Regions from separate parts of the Exiguobacterium sp. s39 genome, predicted to be linked through region 2. Evidence: riboswitches for the same ligand, from Rfam matches in the RefSeq annotation. Region 2 holds a riboswitch; each other region holds the start of a gene.
The links. Region 2 has a riboswitch for thiamine pyrophosphate ahead of tenA (thiaminase II). Riboswitches for the same ligand answer to the same signal wherever they lie in the genome.
Positions count from the first base shown of each region.

Region 1: linked by a shared signal. The riboswitch ahead of KNQ11_RS04980 (ECF transporter S component) and the one ahead of tenA (thiaminase II) in region 2 are both predicted to bind thiamine pyrophosphate.
Region 3: linked by a shared signal. The riboswitch ahead of thiD (bifunctional hydroxymethylpyrimidine kinase/phosphomethylpyrimidine kinase) and the one ahead of tenA (thiaminase II) in region 2 are both predicted to bind thiamine pyrophosphate.

Region 1 is NZ_JACSNA010000001.1:936,394-944,478, reverse strand. Features, by position in the region: gene KNQ11_RS04990 (energy-coupling factor transporter transmembrane component T family protein) at 1-430, opposite strand, end outside; gene KNQ11_RS04985 (ABC transporter ATP-binding protein) at 402-1,931, opposite strand; gene KNQ11_RS04980 (ECF transporter S component) at 1,928-2,500, opposite strand; TPP riboswitch at 2,600-2,699, opposite strand; gene KNQ11_RS04975 (50S ribosomal protein L25/general stress protein Ctc) at 2,795-3,472, opposite strand; gene KNQ11_RS04970 (GNAT family N-acetyltransferase) at 3,763-5,313, opposite strand; gene KNQ11_RS04965 (glycerol-3-phosphate acyltransferase) at 5,326-5,856, opposite strand; gene KNQ11_RS04960 (DEAD/DEAH box helicase) at 5,853-8,085, opposite strand, start outside.
Region 2 is NZ_JACSNA010000001.1:275,820-283,904, forward strand. Features, by position in the region: gene KNQ11_RS01420 (alanine/glycine:cation symporter family protein) at 1-991, opposite strand, end outside; gene abc-f (ribosomal protection-like ABC-F family protein) at 1,188-2,987, opposite strand; gene KNQ11_RS01430 (DUF1002 domain-containing protein) at 3,264-4,145, opposite strand; TPP riboswitch at 4,339-4,445, shown strand; gene tenA (thiaminase II) at 4,519-5,214, shown strand; gene KNQ11_RS01440 (hypothetical protein) at 5,266-5,562, shown strand; gene KNQ11_RS01445 (glycoside hydrolase family 3 protein) at 5,593-7,509, opposite strand; gene KNQ11_RS01450 (sporulation protein) at 7,718-8,085, opposite strand, start outside.
Region 3 is NZ_JACSNA010000004.1:100,243-108,327, forward strand. Features, by position in the region: gene KNQ11_RS14975 (murein hydrolase activator EnvC family protein) at 101-1,552, shown strand; gene KNQ11_RS14980 (murein hydrolase activator EnvC family protein) at 1,756-3,033, shown strand; TPP riboswitch at 3,097-3,207, shown strand; gene thiD (bifunctional hydroxymethylpyrimidine kinase/phosphomethylpyrimidine kinase) at 3,323-4,126, shown strand; gene thiM (hydroxyethylthiazole kinase) at 4,107-4,874, shown strand; gene thiE (thiamine phosphate synthase) at 4,864-5,502, shown strand; gene KNQ11_RS15000 (hypothetical protein) at 5,514-5,957, shown strand; gene KNQ11_RS15005 (ArsR/SmtB family transcription factor) at 6,013-6,381, shown strand; gene KNQ11_RS15010 (CHASE3 domain-containing protein) at 6,427-7,065, opposite strand; gene KNQ11_RS15015 (YitT family protein) at 7,259-8,085, opposite strand, start outside.

The sequences.
Region 1 (8,085 bases), 660 kb from region 2:
CGTACGCGAAGCGAGGCGACACCTTTGCTTGGTGAATCAAGCTCATCACGAACCGGGTCGCATCGGTCGTCGTGACGAAAGCGAAACTTAAGCAGACGAACGTTGCCATCCGTAAGGCAAGTAACCAGCCGTGCATGACACTTTCCGATGTGACATGAAACCAACCAAACGACCATAGAGGATTCGTTCCTTTGCCGAAGGCTGCCATCATCCAGAACGTCAATAAGAATAATAGACTGTAAGGTGCGAGTCGTTTCAAGAAATCGCGAGGACCCCACCCGGAGAGGAGTAGCAGCGCGATAGCAAAACTCAGGAACACCAACGTCTTGATCCAGTCGTTCGTTGCAATCAAGGCAAACATGATCAAAAACAATCCGCTACCCTTGATGACAGGATTGAGTTTAGCGAACGGTGACGCGTTCGTCTGCATGGCGCTTCACCTCCTGGAATTGGTACGAAAGTGGACGTTGTAGCTGACAGCGTTCGAGTAACGGAACATCAGCGAATAACTCGCTCGGACTTCCGTCAAAGGCAATTCGGCCTTGCTCCATGACGAGGACACGATCCGCGTATCGGGCGACGAGTTCCATATCGTGTGTTGCCATGACGAGTGTCGTTCCGTTTTGTTGTTCCGTCAACAACTGTTCCATGAGCCGCCGTGTCGTCAATCCGTCCTGTCCGAACGTCGGTTCATCGAGCAACAACACATCCTTCGTCTGCCCGAGCATCGTCGCGACGCTGAGCCGTCGTTGTTGCCCCGTACTAAGCGCAAGCGGTGACTGCTGTTTGACAGATGCGAGTTCCAGTCGTTCGAGCAACGCTGTGCGCTCATCACTCGTCGCTGCCCGGTGACTCCAGTCGATTTCCGCTTCGACTGTCAGTTTGAGAAACTGCAGATCCGGTTGTTGAAAGACATAGCCAACGTGCTCATAAAAGCGTCGCCGGGAGTAACGCTGAGCCGGACGTTCTTGGAACCGATATGTTCCTTGATGCGAGAGCAACCGACCGAGTGTTGCAAGCAACGTACTTTTCCCGGATCCGTTTGCCCCGAGCAGCATCACCCATTCTCCCGTCTTCAGGGAAAATGTCGCATCGGTCAGCGGATAAGGTGCTTTCGTCGATAATGCAGCGACGTGTAACAAGGGAGTGCCTGCTGTAGCGACTGAGGGAAGCACGTGAAGTCGCGCCGCTTGTGGTCCATCTATGGGTAACGTCTCTAACGTATACGGATACAAAGATGGAACAGCGACCCCTTTCGATTGAAGATGTTCATAAGCTTGCGGAAACAAATCCTGTGGATGTGCCGTTGCAGTCACCGATCCGTCCTCAAGTAAGACGATCTGATCGATATATGGCAAACAGACATCGAGTTGGTGTTCAATCAAGACGATCGTTAAATCGTGTTCTTTCTGAATCCGAAAGATCAACGCCATCAGCTCGTGTTGCCCGATCGGGTCAATCTGAGCCGTTGGTTCATCGAGTAATAAGATCGTCGGCTCAAGTGCCAGGACCGCAGCGAGCGCGAGGCGTTGTTTCATCCCCCCGGATAGACTCGCGATTGGTGTCGAGAAGGGGAGAGGGAGACCAACGAGTGCGAGTAAGCGTTCAATTCGTTCCTCCATCTCTTCGCGTGGAATCGACCGGTTTTCTAAGCTAAAAGCGATTTCGCGTCCGATCGTTTCCATGCAGAACTGTTCTTCTGGGTTTTGGAATAGCACTCCGACCGAACCGGACCGGGTAACGGTTCCCGTCTGTTCGACTTCAATCGTCTCTGGTGTCAGTCCGGCTAGGGCATGAAGCAGTGTCGTCTTGCCACTCCCGCTTCGTCCGAGCAGAAGGGTCGTTCCGTGTTCGATCGTCAGCGATACATGATCGAGCACCGACTTCATCTGACCGGGGTAGCGGATGCTGAGATCGTCGACAGTAATCATGCGACTTCCCGTTTCGCACGTCCGGCCGCAAACCCGTTCAAGACACCGGTCGCAACAAGGCGACGGACGAGAATCGCTGCAAGCAAGCCGCCCAGTAATGCGCCACTAATCAATTGTAAGCCAGTTGTCGCAAGCAACGTCGTCGTCGTGTAGTAACCGAATCCGTTCGCGATCAGACTATAGACAATGCTACCAATCGCGGCTCCAACACCCGATAACATCAATGTCCAGGTGTCATAACGGCGATAACGCGTCATCGCAAAGACGAGTTCCGCACCAAGCCCTTGGCATACCCCGATGAGAAGAGCCGATAAACCAAAGTGACTACCCGTGAACAGCTCGACGGCTGCCGCGACGATTTCCGCGATGAGAGCGGCACCTGGTTTTTGAATGATTGCTGCGACGAGCGGGCTCGCGATGATCCAGATCCCAAACATCCAGTTGGCACCGACAGGTCCGAAGATCGCAGACATCGGTAACCAGAGTGTTGACCAACCGAGATAGATGACCCCGCAAGCGACGGCGAGCATCATCATGACCATGATTTCTTTCATTTTCCAGTTTTGCATTAGGTACGTCCTCCTTAGAATGGGGGAGACGCCAAAAAGACCGCCCTCCGTAAAAAAGAGAGCGGTCCTCAGAAAAACTGCGCGCAGCAGGAGTCATTGGATGTGATCGCTCCACTTTCCTACGCTAGTATGAACTAGATCAGGTTCGAAGGGTCCGAAGTGAATCGTCTCAGCCAAATGGGCTCCCCTAGTGGATATGGTAATAGGTGATACGCTGTTCACTTTAGGCAATCTTCTGTCTATTGTCAAGACACAAAAAAACGATACGCCACGAAGGGCGTATCGTCAAACGACTTATTTGTTGTCTTCGTTCTCTTCTTTTGCTTCTTCTGAAGACTCTTCCGTAGCTTCCGCTTCGTTGTCTTCACCAGCTTCCGCTTGTGCCTCAGCTTCTGCTTCTTCGATTTCCTCAAGCTCTTGTTCAAGCGTTGATTCGACGACAGCTGCGACTTGAATGTCGCCTTCTGTGACGATACGGAAATCTTTTTGTTCTGGAAGATCAGCAACAGAAATCGAATCGCCGATTTCGAGGTTCGTGACGTCGACTTCGACGTTCTCTGGTAATTTATCTGGTGTAGCTGCGACTGTTACTTTAAAGAGTGTCTGTGACAGGAATCCACCGACTTTAGCGCCAGCTGCTTCGCCGACGAGTACGACATCTGCTTCAACTTCTGTCTCTTCATCCATTTTAACGGCGATGAATTCAACGTGATCGACAGTTGGTGTGAAGACATCCATATCACGACGGTTGATCAAGACGTTAATATTTTTACCGTCGAGTTTCAGTGAAATCAAGACGTTCTCACCGTTTTCTCGAACGATTTTAAGCAATTCTTTTTCTTCAAATGCGATTGGTGTACTTTCCACTTTGTAACCATACACGACACCAAGAGCTTTTCCTTCATGACGTAATTGTTTACGGAGTGAGCGTGGACGTACCTCGCGTTTTTCGGCTGTTAATTTAACTGACATGTTCATTTCCCCCTTGAATTTGGTATAGCCCTCAAAAGGTAATGAATGTAGGAGCAGGACAAGTCCTGAACAATTTAAATATGCTAAGACAATCGGTTTCAGACTCTTTTGAATCTGACGCTTTCGTGACTTTGCATTTCTCTCCCAGGTCATTACGCTGATATTGAGAAACATGTGTGAGTAAGTCACCGGTTTGATGCGGTGCTAGTGAGTTTATACCCCTATGTTTTAAATCCTTAAACCTCTAATTTTTATTTTTTAAAGTCGAAAGACCTCCAAACCGCTTGAAATCAAGGGTTAAGAGGTCTTTCATTTTTTTCATTTTTTATGGTGATGCGTTGGTTTTCACGGACTAATACACGGATGAGACGTTCGATGTGCCGCATCGTCGTCTGTCCCATCGTTGAGATTTGGAGCCATTGATTATGGACGAGATAGTCGCTTTCATACTGGACGTGATAGCCCTGAATCCGAAGAGCGTCTCCTAAAGCGGTTGCCGACGGATGAACGATCGTCAGAATTCCCGGCGCTTGCGCTTCTTGAGTCGCAAGCAGGTTGAAACCAGTAGCGCGAACGGCTTGTTCGAGATAGGTCATCTTGATGGCTGCTTGATCGAGATCAAGGGCATCGAGCGCTGCCTGACAAGCCAGCAACAAGTTCGATGAGCCGGAAAAGGCGACGCCTTCCGCATAGAGTCCGAGATCCAGATAACGTGGAACACGTGGAGAAGGTAGGATGCAGTCTGTATGACCGATGAACGCAAGACCCGGTAAACCCCCAATTGCCTTTCCGGAGACGGTCGTGACGAATCTGCAGCCAGCGTATGAGAAACGTCCGGTCCCGACGGCGCTGATCGCATCGACGATGAGTGCGGTTCGTTGATCTAATAGCGATTTTACCGCATCGAGATCGTAGAGAACGCCCGTAGACGTCTCACAATGCGTCAACCAAATCCAGTCGTACTCCGTTTGATGCAGTTGACTTGCGAGTTGTTCCAAGTCGATCGGGTGACCGGACGGAAGCAGGTGGATATCAAATGACTTTCCTGCTCGTGCCGCGTGATCGATCAAGCGTTGACCGAACTCGCCACCGTTTAGAATCAATCCATGTCCACTCAGTTGTTGTGCGACAATATCATTGGCGAGGGTGCCACTGCCAACAGCCATCGAGACATATGGCAAATCCAGCAACTGACACATCCGACCACGTAAATCTTGATCGAGCTGACGCATCGAGGCCGTCCGATGCGGACGCGGTGCTTGTTGTGCCGCTTGGCGGACTGTTGGTGCAACCTCGACTGGACCGGCTAGAAAATGCAGAGGACGTAAAACGTCCGCGATGACGGATCGTTCATATGTTGCGCGCGACAACAACATCGGTACGAACTGGGCATCGCCACTACCAAGCGTTGCTGCGATTGGTGTGAAGCCGAACCGCGCATATAGTTTAGCTTCCCGTGTCGTACCACTGATATAGACATGATCAATCGTTTCCCGCTCCAAGTAGACCATCAAAAAGCGCATCAATTGCATGAACGTACGACTATTGCGGTACTCGGGACGAACGCTGAGTAAGCGGATTTCCGCTGGGTCCGTCAGTGTCTCATCTAACGTCACGCCTTTTTCTTCAAGTGAAAAAGGGCGATGCTTCCGAATGGCAATCATCGCGACGAGTCGATCGTCTTCCTTGCCGATCAGATAGGTATTTTGATCATGAAACCGGTCAATCCGTTTCCGTTCGGTGTTCGGTTGATGTTGCGGAATCTCTTCCGTGAAGGTGAGGTAGTTCAGTTCATGGATTGCTTCCGCGTCCGAAGCGGTAGCAATGGAAAAGTCGATCATGAGACGTCCTCCTTATGTAATGACTGGCTTGTGAAGTGCATCATGAGCCCACAGGACAAGTAGACTTACAGCAACGGTACACAAGATATTGATGGGTCCCGCGTTAAAGTAGACAGGGAGTAACGGGAGCAGAACAACCGGAATCAGCCCCGCTTTGACGCTATCTTTCGTTACGAGATAAGACAGACCGAGTATGCCTAGTCCGGCAAGATATGCCCACGGCGTTATGGCGAAGACGATTCCGGAAAATACGGCATACCCTTTACCGCCGCGTCGCGGATGAAACAACGGAAACAAGTGACCGATAAGTACGGCAAGAGCGACGGGATAAAATGCGTCTGTTAGCTGTAGTGCAAGAACCGTCTTCGCGGCATCAAACAGGTACACGAATAAAAAAGCCGGGAGCCCACCAGCGCGATGGGCGTTGCGGGCACCGATGTTTCCGGAACCGACCTGTGCCAAATCGGTACGACTGACGTACTTCCAGAGCGTACCGCCAAGAATACTACCGATAAGGTAACCAAGCAGGAGATCAAGGATCACCGATGTTCCTCCTTTGTTTCTACGAGATGTACGAGTTCCTTGACGGTCAGGGCATCACTGTCTGGAGCCGTCAGGACGGCATCGACCATCTGAGCTTTTCGATCTTGTAATTCCGTCATCTTTTCTTCGATCGTTCCGCGTGTCAGCAATTTGATGACCGTCACGTCGGACTGTTGTCCAAGCCGGTGAGCACGATCGGCAGCTTGCTGTTCGACGGCCGGATTCCACCAGCTGTCAAAGAGGATGACGGTATCAGCAGTTGCGAGATTCAATCCCGTCCCACCCGCTTTCAGGGAAATCAAGAAGAGATCGACTTCACCGTCATTGAACCGATCGCATAACGCCAACCGGTCTTCGAGTGGTGTCTCACCCGTCAACAGGAAGTGGGGGAGGTGACGTTGCGCGAGATCCGAGCGAATGCGTTCGAGCATTTGTGTATACTGCGAGAAAATCAAGATCCGCTTTCCGGCTGCCCGTTTTTCGGCAATTAATGAGAGCAGACGCGTTCGTTTTGTTGCTTCCCCTGTGTATCCCTCAACGAATAAACCTGGATCGTTGCAAATTTGCCGCAACCGCGTTAATCCAGCCAGTAACTTCAAACGATCTTCGCGTTTCGTCTCGTCTAAGTGTTGCAGCGTCTCGAGTTGCAATTTGGCGAGATACGACGCATATAACCGTTTTTGGTTCGGACCGAGCTCGACATAATGATGCTCGATCTGTTTCTTCGGTAAGTCCTGTAAGACATCTTGTTTCTCGCGCCGTAATAAGAACGGTTGGATGAACTGTTGCATGTCATCAAACGACCATTTCTCAAACGTCGCTAAATCCGGCAGTAATTCTGGAAACAGAACATGGAAGATCGACCAGATGTCGCGCGGTCGATTCTCGAGCGGTGTGCCCGTTAAGGCGAACCGTCGTTTTGCTTGCAGATGCCGCAGTTGACTGACCGTTTGTGACTGCGGATTCTTCAAATGCTGTGCTTCATCAAAGAAGATGACGTCATATACAGGGTGGCGACGGACGTCGGTCCGAAGCGTCGTATAGGAGACGATCGTCACCGTATCGTCAGGTAAGTGCTCCAGTTCGCGGAGTCGGCTGGCTTGAGAACCAGTGACGACATGAACCGATCGACCGGGTAAAAAGCGTTTCAGTTCTGCCTCCCAGTTTCGGAGCAGTGATGCCGGTGCGACGATGAGCGCGCGACGGTCAGGAATCGTCGCGACATAACCAATCGCTTGAATCGTCTTCCCGAGCCCCATCTCATCGGCTAAAATCCCGTGACATCCTAGCGCGTCTAAATTCTTCAGAAATTGAATGCCCGTTCGTTGATACGGATAGAGTCGTGACTCTAAAGAATTCGGCAAGTCGAGCTGGAATCCTTGTCCGGATTTCAATTCAAGCCATTTCTCGAGCAAATCGGCGTGAAGATGGAGGACGGAAGCGCCAATTAGATGCTTCATGTTCCGGACAGCAGGTAAGACGATCCGTCCGTCGCGTAAGTCGCGTTCACTTGCTTCCATCTGGGCGAGGACCCGTTGTAACTGCTGAAAAGCCCTTGTTTCTAAAGAAACGAACTGTCCGGATTTCAAGCGGTGGTACCGTTTTTGTAAGACGAGCGACTTCAGGACACGTTTCAGCTCATCTTCCGGAATCCCGTCCATTGAAAAGTTGAACACGAGCCAGTCGAGGCGGTCCGTTACGTCGACTTCGATTCGCGGATGGAACGGACCTTTTGGTAACGTCGTCCGGATCGCTTGTGTTGCAAATAACTCCAGTTGACCGAGCGCAACCCGTTCGTCAAGCAGACTCCGCAAAAAGGCATACTGTGCGGCGTCACGCGTGATGATGTAGCGCATGTCACGTGGCGTTGCTTGGAATTCACGTAAGAAGCGTAAGACACTTTGCTCCGTTACTTGATCCCGTCCAGCGTAAATCGTCTCATCGAGTGGATTCAGCTGAATCCCTTGATAATCAAACGACACGCGGACTTCGACTTCTTGAGGCGTTCGGTCGAGATGGAGTTTGGCGATTGGTGTCCCGGAAACGATTCGTTCTTGCAAATCAGGACTGAACGAAACATCGGCGACTCGCTGCAAATACTCGGTCTGTCCAAGCAGACGATCGAAGTAGGGCAGGGACAGTTGATGCTGCTGATTGTCCGTCAATCGTTTGAGCGTCACGACAGGTCCAGTCAGTTCGAAATGAATTGCCACCCGACGATCAGGTGTG
Region 2 (8,085 bases):
CATAACTATCACTGAGGAGAATAATCGTTGCTGTCGCTGTACAGACGATCAACGTATCAAGGAATACACCAAGTGTTTGTAAGAAACCTTGTTTTGCTGGGTGAGAGACTTCAGCCGCCGCCGCAGCGTTCGGAGCAGACCCCATTCCCGCTTCGTTTGAGAACAATCCGCGTTTGACACCGAGTGAGATTGCAGCACCGACCGAGCCACCGAATGCTTGCTCGATTCCGAAGGCACTTTTGAAAATCATTGCGAACACACCAGGAAGTTCCGTCAGGTTCGTAACGACGACATAAAGAGCAGCAATCAAGTAGAGACCTGCCATGATAGGAACGATGATTGCAGAGAACTTCGCGACACGGTGGACACCACCAAAGATGACGAGTCCCGTCAAGACGACGAGTGCTGCGCCGACGACAGCTGTGTTGATACCGAACGCATTGTCAAAGGCAGCGGCAATCGTGTTTGATTGAACGGAGTTGAAGATAAGGCCGAACGTCACAGCAATCAAGATTGCAAAGACGATTCCGAGAGCTCGGTTCTTCAAGCCTTTTTCGATGTAGTAGGCAGGACCACCACGGTATGCGTTCGATTTCGTATCGCGTACTTTATAGACTTGAGCCAGTGTACTTTCGATGAGAGCCGTCGCGCCCCCTAAGAGAGCGACCATCCACATCCAGAAGACGGCACCTGGTCCGCCGAGTGTGACGGCAATCGTGACACCGGCAAGGTTACCCGTACCGATCCGTGTCGCCGCACCGATGAAGAATGACTGGAGAGAAGTGATGCTTTCTCCTTTATCGTCTGTTGTTTGTTCACTTTTATCGAGCGTGACGCGGAACATCTCTTTTAAGTAAGTGAATTGGATGAAGCCAGTTCGGATCGTGAAGTAGATCCCGCCGCCGATCAATACAGCGATTAATACATACGACCATAAAATATTGTTGGCGTAATCGACACTTCCTTGAATGACTTGCTGAATGGCGTTCATGATGGTGTATTCCTCCCAAAGAATAATAAAAGCTATACGCTAAATTATACGAATTTTCAGACAATAAGCAACAACAAAATAAAATAAAATTTTAAAACTTAATAAAGTTAGCTAAATGTTAGGAGTTAAAAACATTGTAGGTGAACGAAAAAACTGCCACTCTCGGTATCGAGAGTGACAGGCAAGTAAAGCTAAATCATCCATACTGTAGCAATTGTTCGTATAGGTCATCGAGTTGCTGTTGGATGCTTTTAGAAACGGTATCGGTCGGTTTTTCACGTTTTGCTAATTTCTGTTCAAGCCGCTCGATCTGCACTTCTAACTCATGTTGTGACAAGCGTTTTGGTTTTTGAGGGGTTACGTGGAGTGAGGAAGACGTAGCGAACTCAGTACGCTTCTGTTGAGCATACGCATACGTACCATGATAACGCGTCAGACCATTTTCGAGCCACAGGATCTGCGGAAAAAGCCGATTTAAGAAATAGCGGTCGTGTGAGACGGCAATCAATGTACCAGAAAAATTCTCGAGTGCTTCTTCGAGTGTCTCTCTTGATTCAATATCGAGATGGTTCGTCGGCTCGTCGAGAATTAATACATTGACCGACGAATGAACGAGGACGGCGAGTTGCAATCGCACACGTTCGCCTCCGCTCAGTGACAAAATGGACCGAAAGACAGTTGGTCCAAAGAACAGGAACCGGGCTAGGATATGGCGGGCTTCCGCTTCTGGAACGGCAATCCGGTCTCTAAACCAGTCGATTAACCGCGCGTCCTCCTCGAAATGGGCATGCTGGGACAGGTAACCGATCCGATTCGATGGTCCACGCGTGAGTGTGCCTGCCTCTGGTGATAATTCGTCAAGCAGCAGTGAGAGCAACGTCGATTTCCCACTCCCATTCGTTCCGACGATCGCGATCCGATCCTGTGCCATGATCTCGAACGAGACGTCATCAAAAATGTGGCGAATTCCGTAAGCAAACGAGAGTTCTTCAGCGCGAAAGACGACTTGGCTCGTGTGATCAGTGGAAGAGAAGGAGACATCAGCGGTTTTGGCTTCGAGTTGTGGTCGTTTAATCCGTTCGATCCGCTCGAGTGCTCGTTCCATTGATTTTGCTTTACGGAATAATTTCTCACTCGGTGGAGACGCTTCGTTTGCCCATTGCCGGAGTCGACGAATCGCTTCCTTCATTTTCTTTATTTTTTTCTGTTGCTCTTGGTAGGCGTGGAACTGTTCCATCAAGCGACGTTCTCGTTCGACGACGAACGCGCTGTAATTCCCTATATAGGTTGTCAGTTCACCGTCCTCGAGTTCAACGATCGAGGTGACGACGGCGTCTAAGAAGACCCGGTCGTGAGAGACGAGCAGGATGGTTCCTGTGTAGTCCCGTAAGAACTGCTCTAGCCATTCCACGGCAGCTAAATCAAGATGGTTCGTCGGTTCGTCAAGAATGAGCAGATTTGGCTCCATGAGTAACATGCGACCGAGACAAATCTTCGTCTGTTCACCACCGCTCAACTGGTGGAAAGGACGAGTGAGTAACGGACGAAGGTGTAACCCGTTCACCATGCGCTCGATTTTCGAGTCGAGTAGATAGCCATCCTTTTGTTCGAACGCATTCGTCGCTTCCGCATATCGTGCGAGTAACGCATCCAGATTCTCTGGTGCTGTCGCCATCATTTGCTCCAACTGTTGCATCCGAGAACGGATCGCGAGGATGTCTTCAAACGCTGTCCAAAGGACGTCGAGTCCGGTCATCGTCTCACTATATACAGGAAGTTGTTCCAAATAGCCGATCGTCAAACCGCTCTTTTGATAGATGACACCACCGTCCGGTTGCTCAAGGCGAGCGAGCAAGCGGAGTAATGTCGTCTTGCCACTCCCGTTTCGTCCAATTAGACCGACACGGTCGTGTTCGTTTAAGAAGAGGGAAACATCCGTTAAGATCGTTTCGCCTCCGAATTGTTTGGTTAGGTGTTGAATGTCGCAAATCATCATAATCAATTGATCCTTTCGCGCGCATCAAAAAAAGGAGAGCGCAAATAGCACTCTCCATCACGTGTGAAAGATGCGCTTTGCTGTATTTTTCAATCATGAAGTTCTAAAAAAGGGCAGACGGGTGCCTTAGAACGCCATTCCATGAAAAATCGCGCGCAACAGATACAATTGTTCCATCAACCAGTGTTTGCACGCGGCAAAGTCCATCTTTTCACACCACCTTTCGTTTCAGATATCTCTAGTTTACTATTTTTTTGTCAGTTACGGAAGTCTGAATTATTTGAACACGCCAGCGATTGAACTGAAGAAGTCACTGAGTCCATCGAATAATTTAGCGAAGAAACCTTTCGTTTCTTCTGATGTTGCGAACGCGTGGATGTCTTGCCCCGCATTTTTCAAACCACTCTCGATTTGTCCCCAGTTGATGTTCGCTTGCTCCATTTGATTGAATAGATTCGTCAACCGGTCCATTTGTGCGTCAGACAACTGGATATTGTTGTTTTGAATGACTTGGACGATCAGGTTTTCGATCTCGACTTTGGTTTCCGGTTTTTGATTGGCGATCTCAGCCTTGATCTCATTCATTAAGTCAGCGACTTTATCCGTGCCGACCGTTTTTCCGACGTCTGATGTGACCGATAATTCTTGCTGTGCTAAATCCTTGCGTTCGTCACTTAACTTAATTCCAGTCTCAGCGGAAGTTTGATCGTACGCTTTCATGATTCCTGTCAGTGCCGATGTCCCGGTCACCTTGTAGGGAGAAGTGATCGTGATATCGGCATCTTTGACACCCGCTGTGACGAGAGCGTTGAGATACATATCCTTTGTCACCCATGTGATGTTCTCCGTCGAGACGGAAAGTCCATCACCTTTTTCCGTCAGTTCGATCTTAGCCGACGAATACATGTTGCCACCTTTTTGCGACTGTGGAATGTTTTTCCCGAGATATTTTTCTTCGTCAGCAGAAGTGGCGATGATCGGTGTGATGCCTTCCGGTGCATTGAGACGGGAAAGCACCCATGCTTTATCCTTTGCGCCGAGCGACTCCCCGAGTGTGACGATCGTCTTATCGACGACTTGTTCGGCAGATGCGGCTGTCGGGAGTAATAGAGCAGAAGCGATAACGGCTGACGCCATGATTTTTGTTGGTGTATGCATAATGAAATCCTCCAATTGTAAGTAACAGAATGAATTATAGTATCAGGTACTAAAGTTAGTGTACGAGAACGAAAGAAGTTCGGAATCGGTCTGTAGATGGAGACGGCATCCGTCTTCTGACACTCCATAGTATAGCGAAAAGAGGACAACTTGACTTCCATTTTCAGCATGCTATAGTGGATGGGAATCGAATAATGACCACTAGGGGAGTCGGTAGACCGACTGAGACGAACGAAGACGTTCGGACCCTTTGAACCTGATTAAGTTCGTACTTACGGAGGGAAGTGGCGTCAAGTCTTGTTCTTCTTGCGCCATGCCCGTGTGTTTCGGGGTGGTGTTTTTTCGTTTCATACTAAACGAGGAGGATGAGATCATGACATTCACACAAGAAATCAAACAAGCGGCACAAGCGTATTGGGATAGTAGTTTTACGCACCCATTTGTACAAGGAATCGGGGAGGGGACGTTACCGCTCTCGAAATTTCGGCATTACGTCATGCAGGATGCCTATTACTTAAAACACTTTGCGAAGATTCAAGCGAAGGCAGCGTCAAAAGCAGACGACTTCGCGACGATCGCGACACTTGCCGAGCATGCTACTTCGACTTACGAGGCAGAGTTGAGCTTACATCAATCATTTTTTGAGCCGCTCGGTATTACGGAAGCAGATCTTGAAGCATTTGAACCGGCACCGACAGCATATGCGTATGTCTCCCACATGCATCATGCGAGTGAAGGAACGCTCGGTGAGACGATTGCTGCCATCTTGCCATGTTACTGGTTGTATTATGAAGTCGGACAGCAATTACTGACGTGTACTCCGGAAGAAAAAATCTATCAGCAATGGATCGACACGTACAGCTCGGAATGGTTTGAAAAGGTCGTCTTTGAACAGATTGCACGGCTTGATGCGCTGGCGGAACAAGCGAGCCCGATGGAACGCGAGCGGATGAAACGTCATTTCGTGACAAGTTGTTACTATGAGTTACTCTTCTGGCACATGGGGTGGACGGAAGAGACGTTCACGTCGGTCTACGAAAAGATTCCAGCACGCCCGGTATCTTCTTAAACCAGTAGATGGTAGAATTAGGAATACCATCTGGTGAAAGTAGGGATTGGAATGGAAATCGTAGTCATCGCACTCGTGATCCTCGCGGCATATGCTATGCAACGAATGCTTGGTAAAGTCAAAGTAAGATTTGTAGGACTTATCATCCCAACGTTGATTGTGTTATCCGGTATATCCGCATCGACTCGAAACTTCAAGGTAGCGTATAGCATGGGAAGCTATATTTCTGCTGTTCTTGTCATCGTCGTCTATGCACTGCTGACTTATTGGTTATACCGCGTCTACCATCGTGCGAAAGAAGAAACTGAATATCCGTATCAATCATTAAAAGACCGAGGCATCCTTTAAGGAGCTTCGGTCTTTTGGTGTATCACGTCATCATTTTTTCCAGTTTTTAAAGCCGTCACCGAATTCGAGATGCAGTTGATCGGTAAAGACACCGTTCTGAAAGACCGGCACATCAACCGGTAAAGTGCCTTGCGGTTTGAACGTTCCGAAGATCGCTCGGATACCTGCAGGCAGGTTCGGTCCCGCTGATTTTAGATTGCCTGCTTCGGAGTCTGGACCGTTTGGATCGCCTTTGAAGCCATAGACGAGGACGTGTGCCGGTGCGTCCGGTTGAACGGCGACATCGTATGGGTTACGGAGACTGAGCAGGACGGATGGTGTATCCGTTTGTTTCGCATAGCGGAAGATCGAAGCCGGAATCGCTTGTTCTGGTGCAGTAGGTAGTAGTTTAGCACTCGTGTTGACGTTGGAACCGACGATGATGTAATCTGCTGCATCGAGTTGCGCCCGTAATGTCGGGTTTTGGTCGAGCGGTAGCGTAGTAGCCGAGTAATTCGCTGTCATCACGTGCCAGTTCCGATTCTTCGGTAGGGAAGCGATCGTTTTTTTCATGCTGTCCGTTTGATCCGCCGCAGGAGCGATCACAAGAACATTTGCGTTCTTTTTCGGTTTGAATGGTAAGGTCCGCTGATAATTTTTCACGAGTGTGACCGCGGCTTCCGTCATCGCACGTTCTTTTGCTTTATGCTCGGGACTACCGACGATTTGGTTCGATTGCGCGATTTTTTCAGCTAGGGATGTCGTGTCAGTCGTACCGTTCCAAATTCCGCGTTCTGCTTTCAGTGTCAGAATCCGCTCAACCGATTGATCGATCCGTTCCTCTGAGAGGCGACCATCTTTGACTGCTGCGATCACATCCTTGAAAATCTGATCGAGCTTTGTGACATCTTGCTCGGAACGAAGGATCGTCGGCATGAGCGCGATGTCGACTCCAGCGTCAAACGTCTTTAAGACGGCTTCTGATTCCGTGAAGTTGTCGGCGATCGCCTGCATGTTCAACGCGTCTGTGATGACGATGCCATCGTAGCCAAGTTTTTCGCGCAGTACGCCCGTGATGACATCATCCGATAACGTCGCAGGTAAAGGGAAGGTACCATTTGTCGACGTGACGACTTCAGGTTCGATTTGCGGCATCCCGATGTGTCCTGTCATGATCATATCGATGTCTTCAGCAATAGCTCGCTTGAACGGTACGAGCTCGACTTGTTCTAGCTCCTGCAGGGATCGGTCAACGACCGGTAATCCATAGTGGGAATCGGTCGCCGTATCGCCGTGACCCGGGAAGTGTTTGGCGGTCGCCGCGACACCTTCAGACTGAATTCCCTTCATCAAAGCGGAACCGAGTGTGCCGACGAGCTCCGGATCACTCGAGAACGAGCGGACACCGATGACGGGATTTCCAGGGTTGCTGTTGACATCAAGATCCGGACCGAAGTTGACATTGATGCCGAGTGCACGCAGTTCCGAACCGATGATGTGACCGGCATCATTCGCATATGCACTACTACGGGTCGCACCTAACGCCATATTGCCGGGTAAGTTCGTTCCTGTTCCGAGCCGAGTGACGATGCCGCCTTCTTGGTCGATCGTGACGAACAGCGGAATATCGTTGCTGTCGTCTTGTTTGACGACTTCTTGCAGATCATGAACGAGTTTCGTCGTCTGTTCGGTTTCGCTGACGTTCTCAGCAAACAAGATGACGCCGCCTAAATCATAGCGATCGATGATGTTCGCGACTTCTGGGGCAAGCGACGTATGATTGCTGCCATTCCACTGTCGGAAGTCCGGCATGATCATCTGCCCGATTTTTTGTTCGAGTGTCATCGTGTCGATTTTGTGACTGATCCGATCGGCTGAAGATCCTGCCTCTGCCATGACGGGTAAACTACTTGAGACGAGTACTGCTGCGAGTCCGGCTGTTAACGTGAACTGTCCGATTTTTTTCATGATGTACGTCCTCCTTTAGTCAAACCGTGACTGGAATTCTTTTCAATACGGACAGTATAGCAAGGTGTTTGTTTTAAAACAATATTTTATTTGTAAACGATTTCAAATTGAAATAAATTTCAAACGTGTTTTTAGACAGACTGACTTGAATGAAAAAAAGTGACTCCCCCTGAAGAGGAATCACTTTCAAGTAAAGTCGATCGATTGATCAGCTATAGCGTTCCACGATGCTTGTCAGCTGACGTTCGACGAACGATTGATCCTGCAATTCACTATTGGACAGACGCAGTTTGATCATTGACTCATCCGCACCAGCCATTTCACTGAACAATGATCCGAGACTGTGCGCACGACGATCGACTTGGACGATTAAATCAATCCCAGACCCGTCTTGAAGCATGATGATTTCAATCTCATCCAGTTTATGAGCGTAGTGTGTATTGCGAGCTGAATATTCAAGCTCCTGAGCAATCGGTAAATCTTTCCGGAATCGTCCAGGTAATTTTTCCGTGTCGGCTTTTTTCAATCGGAAGCCAAGTGACTCCATTGCATCTAAGACTGTTGCTTGGTAGCGGT
Region 3 (8,085 bases), on a different contig from region 2:
GTTCTTATAAAAAAGAAAAACTATTACAGAATTTAAATTTAACTTAAATACTCTACGATAAATCATAAAACATACACTACAGAAAAAGAGGGAATACTACATGAAAAAAACGTTCGCGTCGCTCATCGTTTCCGCACTGGTTCTTTCATCAGCACCTCATTTTGCAGCAGCTGACGATTTAAGTGAACAGAAAGCCAAAAACGAACAACAGCAACAAGACAATGCTAAAAAGCAAAAAAACTTAGAGTCTTCTGTTAATCAAGAAGGTCAAAAAATCTCTAAAACACAACAAGAAGTCAATCGACTAGACGAAGCGTTGAACGAAAAAATCTTTGCTGTCGAAACAAAGGATCGTCAAATCAAAGCAACAGAACGTGAAATCGTTGAACTTGGAAAAGAAATCGAGAAATATAAAGCGAAACTAAAACGCCAAGAAAAACTACTCGGTGATCGTCTTCGTGTCATGCAAGAGAATGATGGAAACTCAATTAAATGGGAAGAAGTCATCTTTGGTGCTAAAAACGTTGGTGATCTCGTAAGCCGTGTCATGGCAGGGAAATCCATTTCAAAACAAGATGATAAAATGATCACGGATTACCAGAATACGCAAAAGCAATTAGCGGATGCGCAGCAAGAAGTAAAAGAAAAGAAAGCGCAGTTGGTAGTTGAGAAAAAAGAATTAAAACGTCAACAAGCGGACCTTGAATCACAATTAAAAGAGCGGAATAAACGCTTAAAAGAACTACGTAAGAAAAAAGAAAAGTTCGAAACACAATTGATGGATGCAAAAGAAGTCCAACAAATTCTGATTGCGCAAGAAAAAGCGATTGCTGCTGAAAAAGCAGCACGTGAACGTGAAGCTCGACTCGAAAAAGAGCGTCAAGCTCAAGCGGCACGTGAAGCGAAAGCACGAGCAGAGGCTGAAGCAGCGCAAGCAGCAGCACAAAAAGCAGCAGAAGAGCAAGCTGCTAAAGAAGCAGCAGCTCAGCAAGCAGCACAAGAGAAAGCGGCACAATCGGAAAAACCTTCTGGTTCGACGAAACAATCAGCACCAAAACCATCTACACCAGCACCAGCTGCGCCTGCTCCAGCACCAGCTGCACCAAAACCAGCTGCACCAAAACCAGCACCATCATCAGGTGGTCTGTTCATTCATCCAACTGCTGGAACTGTTACACAAGGTTATGGTTCTGCAGGCGGAGAGAACGGATATACGTTCCATAACGGAATTGACTTTGGTGGTCCAGTCGGTACGCCGATCGTGGCAGCTGCAACAGGTACAGTCATTACAGCATCAGGTGGCGGACCTTACGGAAATCATGTCATGATCGCTCACCAATTGAACGGGAAGACATATACGACAGTATATGCTCACATGAGTTCACTCAATGCCCGTGCTGGTCAACGTGTCAGCCAAGGTCAACAAATTGGCGCGTTAGGTAGTACAGGAAATTCAACAGGACCACACCTCCACTTCGAAATTCACGTTGGTGGATACAGCTATAGTGCAACTGGTCCAGCTAACTCAGTCAATCCATTGTCGATGCTTTAATCGTAAAGAATCGTTGCGTATGCAACGGTTCTTTTTTTTGTCATTTTCAAAAAACAAATCGTATATTACAAAAAACCGTTTTCATTTGAAATGTAAATGAAATTTTTTTGAAACGATTACGGTGCTATAATCTATTTCAGATATGAGAGAAACTTGAATACTATAATAAAATATGAAAAAAACATAAGTGAGGAAAACGATATATGCTAAAAAAACTAATTTCTACCATTGTTTTAGGAGCATTACTTATAACAGGAACACAACCGATCGCAGCAGCGACCATTAAAGAAAAAAAAGCTGAAAATGCCGCTGAACAACGTAAACTTGAAAAAGCGATCAAAAAACAAGAAGCTAAAATCTCAAAAGAGCAACGTCAAATCAATCAAATTGACGCAGCAATCAACGAAAAGATTTTCCAAGTCTCTGAAAAAAATAAACAAATCGAACAGTTGAACGTTCGAATCGATGAGTTAAAGGCAGACATCGTCCGTTACGAAGAAATGTTACAGAAACAGGAAGAACTACTCGGTGATCGTTTGCGTGTTTTCCAAGAGAACGATGGAAATTCGATTAAATGGGAAGAAGTCATTTTTGGATCGAAGGATTTAGGTGATTTATTCAGCCGTGTCATGGCGGGGAAAAAAATCGCTGAGCAAGACGATAAAATGATTTCGGATTACATCGCAACGCAACAAAAATTAGGAGAAGCAAAACAAGCGCTCGTTGAGAAAAAAGCGGAGCAAATGCAAGAAAAGAAAGTATTGCTTGAACAAAAGAAAGCGTTAAAGCTTCAAATGAAAGAACGTAGTGCCACGCTGAAGAAATTACGAAAAGGGAAGACGAAGTTCACGACAGAACTGTTAGACGCAAAAGAACTTCAAGCGACTCTCGAAGCGCAAGAACGTGCAATTGCGGCAGCGAAGGCAGCTGCTAAAGCAGCGGCTGAAAAAGCAGCAGCGGAGAAAGCGGCAGCCGAAAAAGCCGCTAAAGCGAATGCTCAAGCAGCAAAACAAGCAGGTAAGAGTTCAGAATCAACTGATTCTGTTGCCCCGCCGGTTGTTTCGAGTGGAGGGAAATTCGTTCGACCGTCTTCTGGTGGAGTGTCACAAGGATTCGGACCAGCAAGCGGCGCGAACGGTTATACGTTCCACAACGGTGTTGATTTCAGTGGTTCGGTCGGATCTCCAATCGTCGCTGCAGCAGCTGGAACGGTCATTACAGCATCAGGTGGTGGACCTTACGGCAATCATGTCATGATTTCTCACTTCCTCGATGGACAAGTGTACACGACTGTCTACGCACATATGAGTTCATTATCGGTTCGTGCAGGACAAACGGTCTCTCAAGGTCAGCAAGTCGGGACACTTGGTAGTACAGGGAATTCAACAGGACCACACTTACATTTCGAACTACATGTCGGAGGCTATCAATACAGTGCCTCTTCTCCTCTAAATGCAGTCAATCCATTAGCATATCTGTAATCAAAACGGGCTTCGGCTCGTTTTTTTTTCTTCTCTATGCTACAGTAAAGGCGAAACGAATACTTGAGCAACTAGGGGAGCTGGAGGAATCCGGCTGAGAGGAAAACCAATCTGTTTTCGACCCTATTACCTGAACTGGATAATACCAGCGTAGGAAAGTTGAGCCGAACGGATACCGGAATGCGTATATAACGCTTTCGTATAGCGTCGACTGCTTTTTTACAGCGGTCGACGCTTTTTTTGTCGGTCACGACTCCCTTACATTGCTCGATGGGAAGGTGAAAAGAACATGAAACATGTACTGACGATTGCAGGATCCGACTCCGGTGGTGGAGCTGGGATTCAAGCAGATTTAAAAACCTTTTCGGCTTTAGGGGTTTATGGAATGAGCGTCCTGACAGCCGTCACGGCGCAAAATACGTTGGGTGTTCAAGCGGTGGAAGAGTTATCCCCAGAAATCGTAGATGCCCAGTTAACGTCGATTTTTTCAGACATTCGTGTCGATGCGATCAAAATCGGGATGGTCTCGAATGCGCAGACGATTCGAGTCATTGCTAGACATCTCCGCAAACAGACAGTTCCTATCATATTAGATCCCGTCATGGTCGCTAAAGGTGGTCATGCCCTGTTGCGGACGGAAGCTGAACAAGCATTGATTTCAGAACTTCTGCCGCTTGCGACACTCGTTACACCGAATTTACCGGAAGCGGAGCGGTTAACAGGACAATCAGTGACCAATCTAGAGGAAATGCAACTGGCGATGCATCAATTGGCTACACAGACAGGGGCAGTATTACTAAAAGGTGGACATCTCTCAGGAGCTGCAACGGATTTATTGTTTGATGGGGAAGTGGAACACCGTTTCACATCGGAACGGTTAGACAATCAACATACTCATGGAACTGGTTGTACCTTATCTGCAGCGATTGCAGCACGGATGGCGCTTGGAGAAGATTTACAAGATAGTGTACGACAGGCGAAAAACTATGTCACGGAGGCAATTCGTCATGGATTTGCTCTCGGACAAGGTATTGGACCGACACATCATTTTCACTCACTTTGGAGGGATACACATGTTTACGACCATTCTTGAACACAAACCACTCATTCACCATCTGACGAACACGGTTACGATCAACGACTGCGCAAACGTCACACTCGCTGTTGGAGCATCACCCGTCATGGCGGAAGACATTCGTGAAGTAGAAGAGATGGTTAGACTCGCACAAGCTCTTGTCTTAAACATTGGTACGATCGATGCAGACATGCAAGCAGCTCAACGACTCGCAGCACGTGAAGCGGGACGTTTGAATGTCCCGATCGTTCTTGATCCAGTTGGAGCAGGGGCAACGACATTACGTACTGCCTTTTCTAAAGAACTCATTGATCTCGGGTGTACGGTCATTAAAGGAAATGCTTCTGAAATCAAGACGTTACTTGGGGAAGATGGGCGAACTAAGGGAGTCGATGCTGCGGGAGATACAATGATGGATCGAGAAAGCATTCGTGCATTCGCTCGCAAACACAAATCTGTCCTCGTCGTGACAGGTCCGAACGACTATATCACGGATGGAACGCGCGAAATGGAATTACATGTAGGAACACCTCGTCTAGGAGATATCACGGGTACGGGCTGCATGACGGCCTCCTTGATTGCGAGCTTCCTCGGTGCAGGATATACAGCGTTTGAGGCGGCTGTTCACGGAACATTCGTCATGGGAAAAGCAGGAGAACAAGCAGCCTCCGCGCAAGGTCTTGGTGATTTTAAACGAGAGTTGTTCAATGCCATCAGCCTCATGACGGTACAAGATCTTGTGGAGGTGACAGAACGTGTCAATTGATTACTCCATCTATGCAGTGACGGATCGTCGGTACCATCCTGAAGTCGCGATCGAGACGGTCGTTGAGGAAGCCATTTTAGGTGGTGCAACGATCGTGCAATTACGGGAAAAAACAGCGCAAGGAAAGGAATTCTTTGATCAGGCAGTTCGGTTGAAAGCACTCACGGATCGGCACGACATTCCTTTGATCATCAATGATCGGATCGATATCGCGTTACTCGTCGGAGCTGGTTTGCATATCGGACAAGAAGACATTCCTTTAACCGCAGCACGTCGCCTTTTACCAGATGCCGTGATTGGTGTGTCGGTAGCAACCGTTGCACAAGCGATTGAAGCAGAACGAGACGGAGCATCTTATTTAGGCGTGGGGTCTCTATTTACGACGTCATCCAAAGCGGACGCTGATTCCATGTCGCATACGATGCTTCAGGCGATTCGGGAAGCTGTACGATTACCCCTAATCGGTATTGGTGGAATCACAGCAACGAATGTCTCTTCTCTGCCTATCCCGCTAGAAGGGTATGCCGTCATCTCAGAAATTTTTGCTAAAGAAGATCGGCAACTCGCTGCGCAGCAAATGACAGATGCTGTGCGTGAATGGCATCAATCACTTCAGAACAGGGTATAATCCGTTCAGAGGTGATTGTATTGAAATGGCAGACGATCCGTTTTCGCGGCTATTGGATTCGATATCGGTTAGAACCACAAATCATTCGAGTCGATAATCAGGGGATCTACCATCTAGGAAAAGTCTTATTTCCACATCCTAATCGTATATCTTATGAGATGGCCCTTTTATTGAAAGAAAAGTATGAAAGACGCTACAAACGTCCGTTGTATATTAAAACGAGCTCGATTGCGACGGAAATTTGGGGACATACTCATTTAGATATTTATTACCGGGCACTTCTTCATCTACCGATTCCGACGCGACTTCGTCAACGTTATACGAATCGATTAGAAAGCACGAAAGTCATTGACATCGGCGTACGCGCTGTCGATCAAAATCGAATTGTCTGGGATATTGGAGATTACGTAGGAGGATGGTTCGTGTTTTGGCTCATTCGCAGACGAATGCGCTGAACTTGCAATGTCCCGTTTCTCATGGTGCAATATAAGTAGAAACGAGGTGACGGACATGGACATTCCCCGTTGTGAAACGATTGCGATTGATGAACAACGTGCGTCTGAAATCGGACATATCGTTGATACGATTCCGACGCTTGAAATCGGAAAGCTATTTAAGATTCTTTCGGATGCGACACGACTGCGAATCGTTTATGCGCTGACGATCGAAGAAGAACTATGCGTTTGTGATGTCTCGGCCTCTGTCGACTGTTCGATCGCGACAGCGTCGCATCATCTTCGATCTTTGTTGAAACAAGGACTCGTCAAGTTTCGAAAAGACGGTAAAGTCGTCTATTATTCCTTGGATGACCATCATGTGTCATCGCTTGTACATATGGCGATGGAACATGTACAAGAGGGAAAAGCAATGCCTGAATGAGTCTTTAGAATAAACGAAAAGCGCAGCTTTAGCTGCGCTTTTCGTTTATTCTAAAGACGATTGTTCTGATCCTTTTGGAGCGAAGTGGTGGAAGAAAAAGACCGTGGCACTAATCAATAAAAAGGACAGGATGGAGAGACCAAGACACATCCATTTATATGTAGCGATTAAAGTATCTGATTGTTGTAATTTGGCTTGAAGCGTTTTATACAAATCATCTTTCACACGGGATAAGTCTTCGAGAATCGTTTGAGTCGTCTGAGTCGACTGTCTAGCAAGACGTTTTGCGGCTGTTGGACTTTGACGTTCATAGACAACAAACACGCGTTCAATCTCGGACTCCCAGACATTGTTGCGACGAAGAAGATCTTTAATCGTCCCTGGAGTAGTCGACGATTGGTTCAGACTATTGCGCAAATCATGGATTTTAGACGTTGAAAAGTAATATTGTTCGATATAACGATTATCTTCATACAATAAGAGACCACGAACCGCATTAGCACGATCTCGATTGTGTTCGACCAACTGATCTACCTGATTGATTAACGGTATATCATGATCCTTCATTTGCTCGGTCATCGTTGCAATCGTCCGATAACCGGATAACGCATAGATGATCGGGATAGAGGCGAATAAGCTGACCAAGAAAATCAGCAGAATACGCTGACGCCAAAGAGAGTGCATGCAATCATTCCTTTAAATAAAAGACATGTCATAAGCTTAACTACTATCGTAAAAAAAGTGAAGCCTGTCTATTTTTTGAATAGGGATAATGACTGAAAAAGTGAATAATACTCATAAAAAAGCAGGAAAGATGATGCAATACGAGAAGCTGTTTTAAGAAGATGAAAAAAGCACAGCTAAGCTGCGCTTGGTGTTAAAACGAATACGAATGTTCCTTGTAATTGCCGAAGACAGTGTGGATTTCCGAAAATGTAACGAATGCATTCGGTTCGACAGAAGAGACGATTTCTTGCAAACGGACGATTTCATTATTTTGAACGACGACATATACCATTTTTTTCGTTCGGTTGGAATATCCTCCACGTGCATCGAGAATCGTGACACCACGACCGAGTTCTTTTGTAATGACTTCATTGATTTCATCTGCTTTCTCACAAATGATGATACATTGCTTAGAAGCAGAATAGAAACTGTAAACCGTCTGAAGGGCTTTGGCACGAACAAAGCTCATGATGAGAGCATACATAACGTGTTTAAGATCAAATACCCACCATACAAGGATGTAGATGACAAGATCTTGCATCAGAAATATACGAGGAAGTGGCCAGTTATGAAAACGAGCAAAGAAAAACTTTCCGAGAATATCAAGCCCTCCAGTTGAAGCACCACCGAAGAAGATCAATGCCATTGCAAGACCAGAGACTAGACCAGCAAAGATGGAAGCGACGAGTGGATCGTTTAAAGATTCCGGAACGATTTGAGTCGGAATCCAGTCAATTAAAAAGGAAGAAGCAATGACGATAATTCCAGATAAGAACATGAATCGTTTGCGTAGGAAACGGAAACCTAAAAGGAAGAGGGGAATGTTTAAGAGCAATTGCGTTAATCCAATTGGCGTGTGGAAGAGCTCTTGAATAATGAGCGTGATCCCCATGATACCGCCTGATCCGATATCATTTGGAGATAGTAGTAGGCTGATGTAAAGGGAATACAGCAACGTACCAATGATTAAGAAACTGA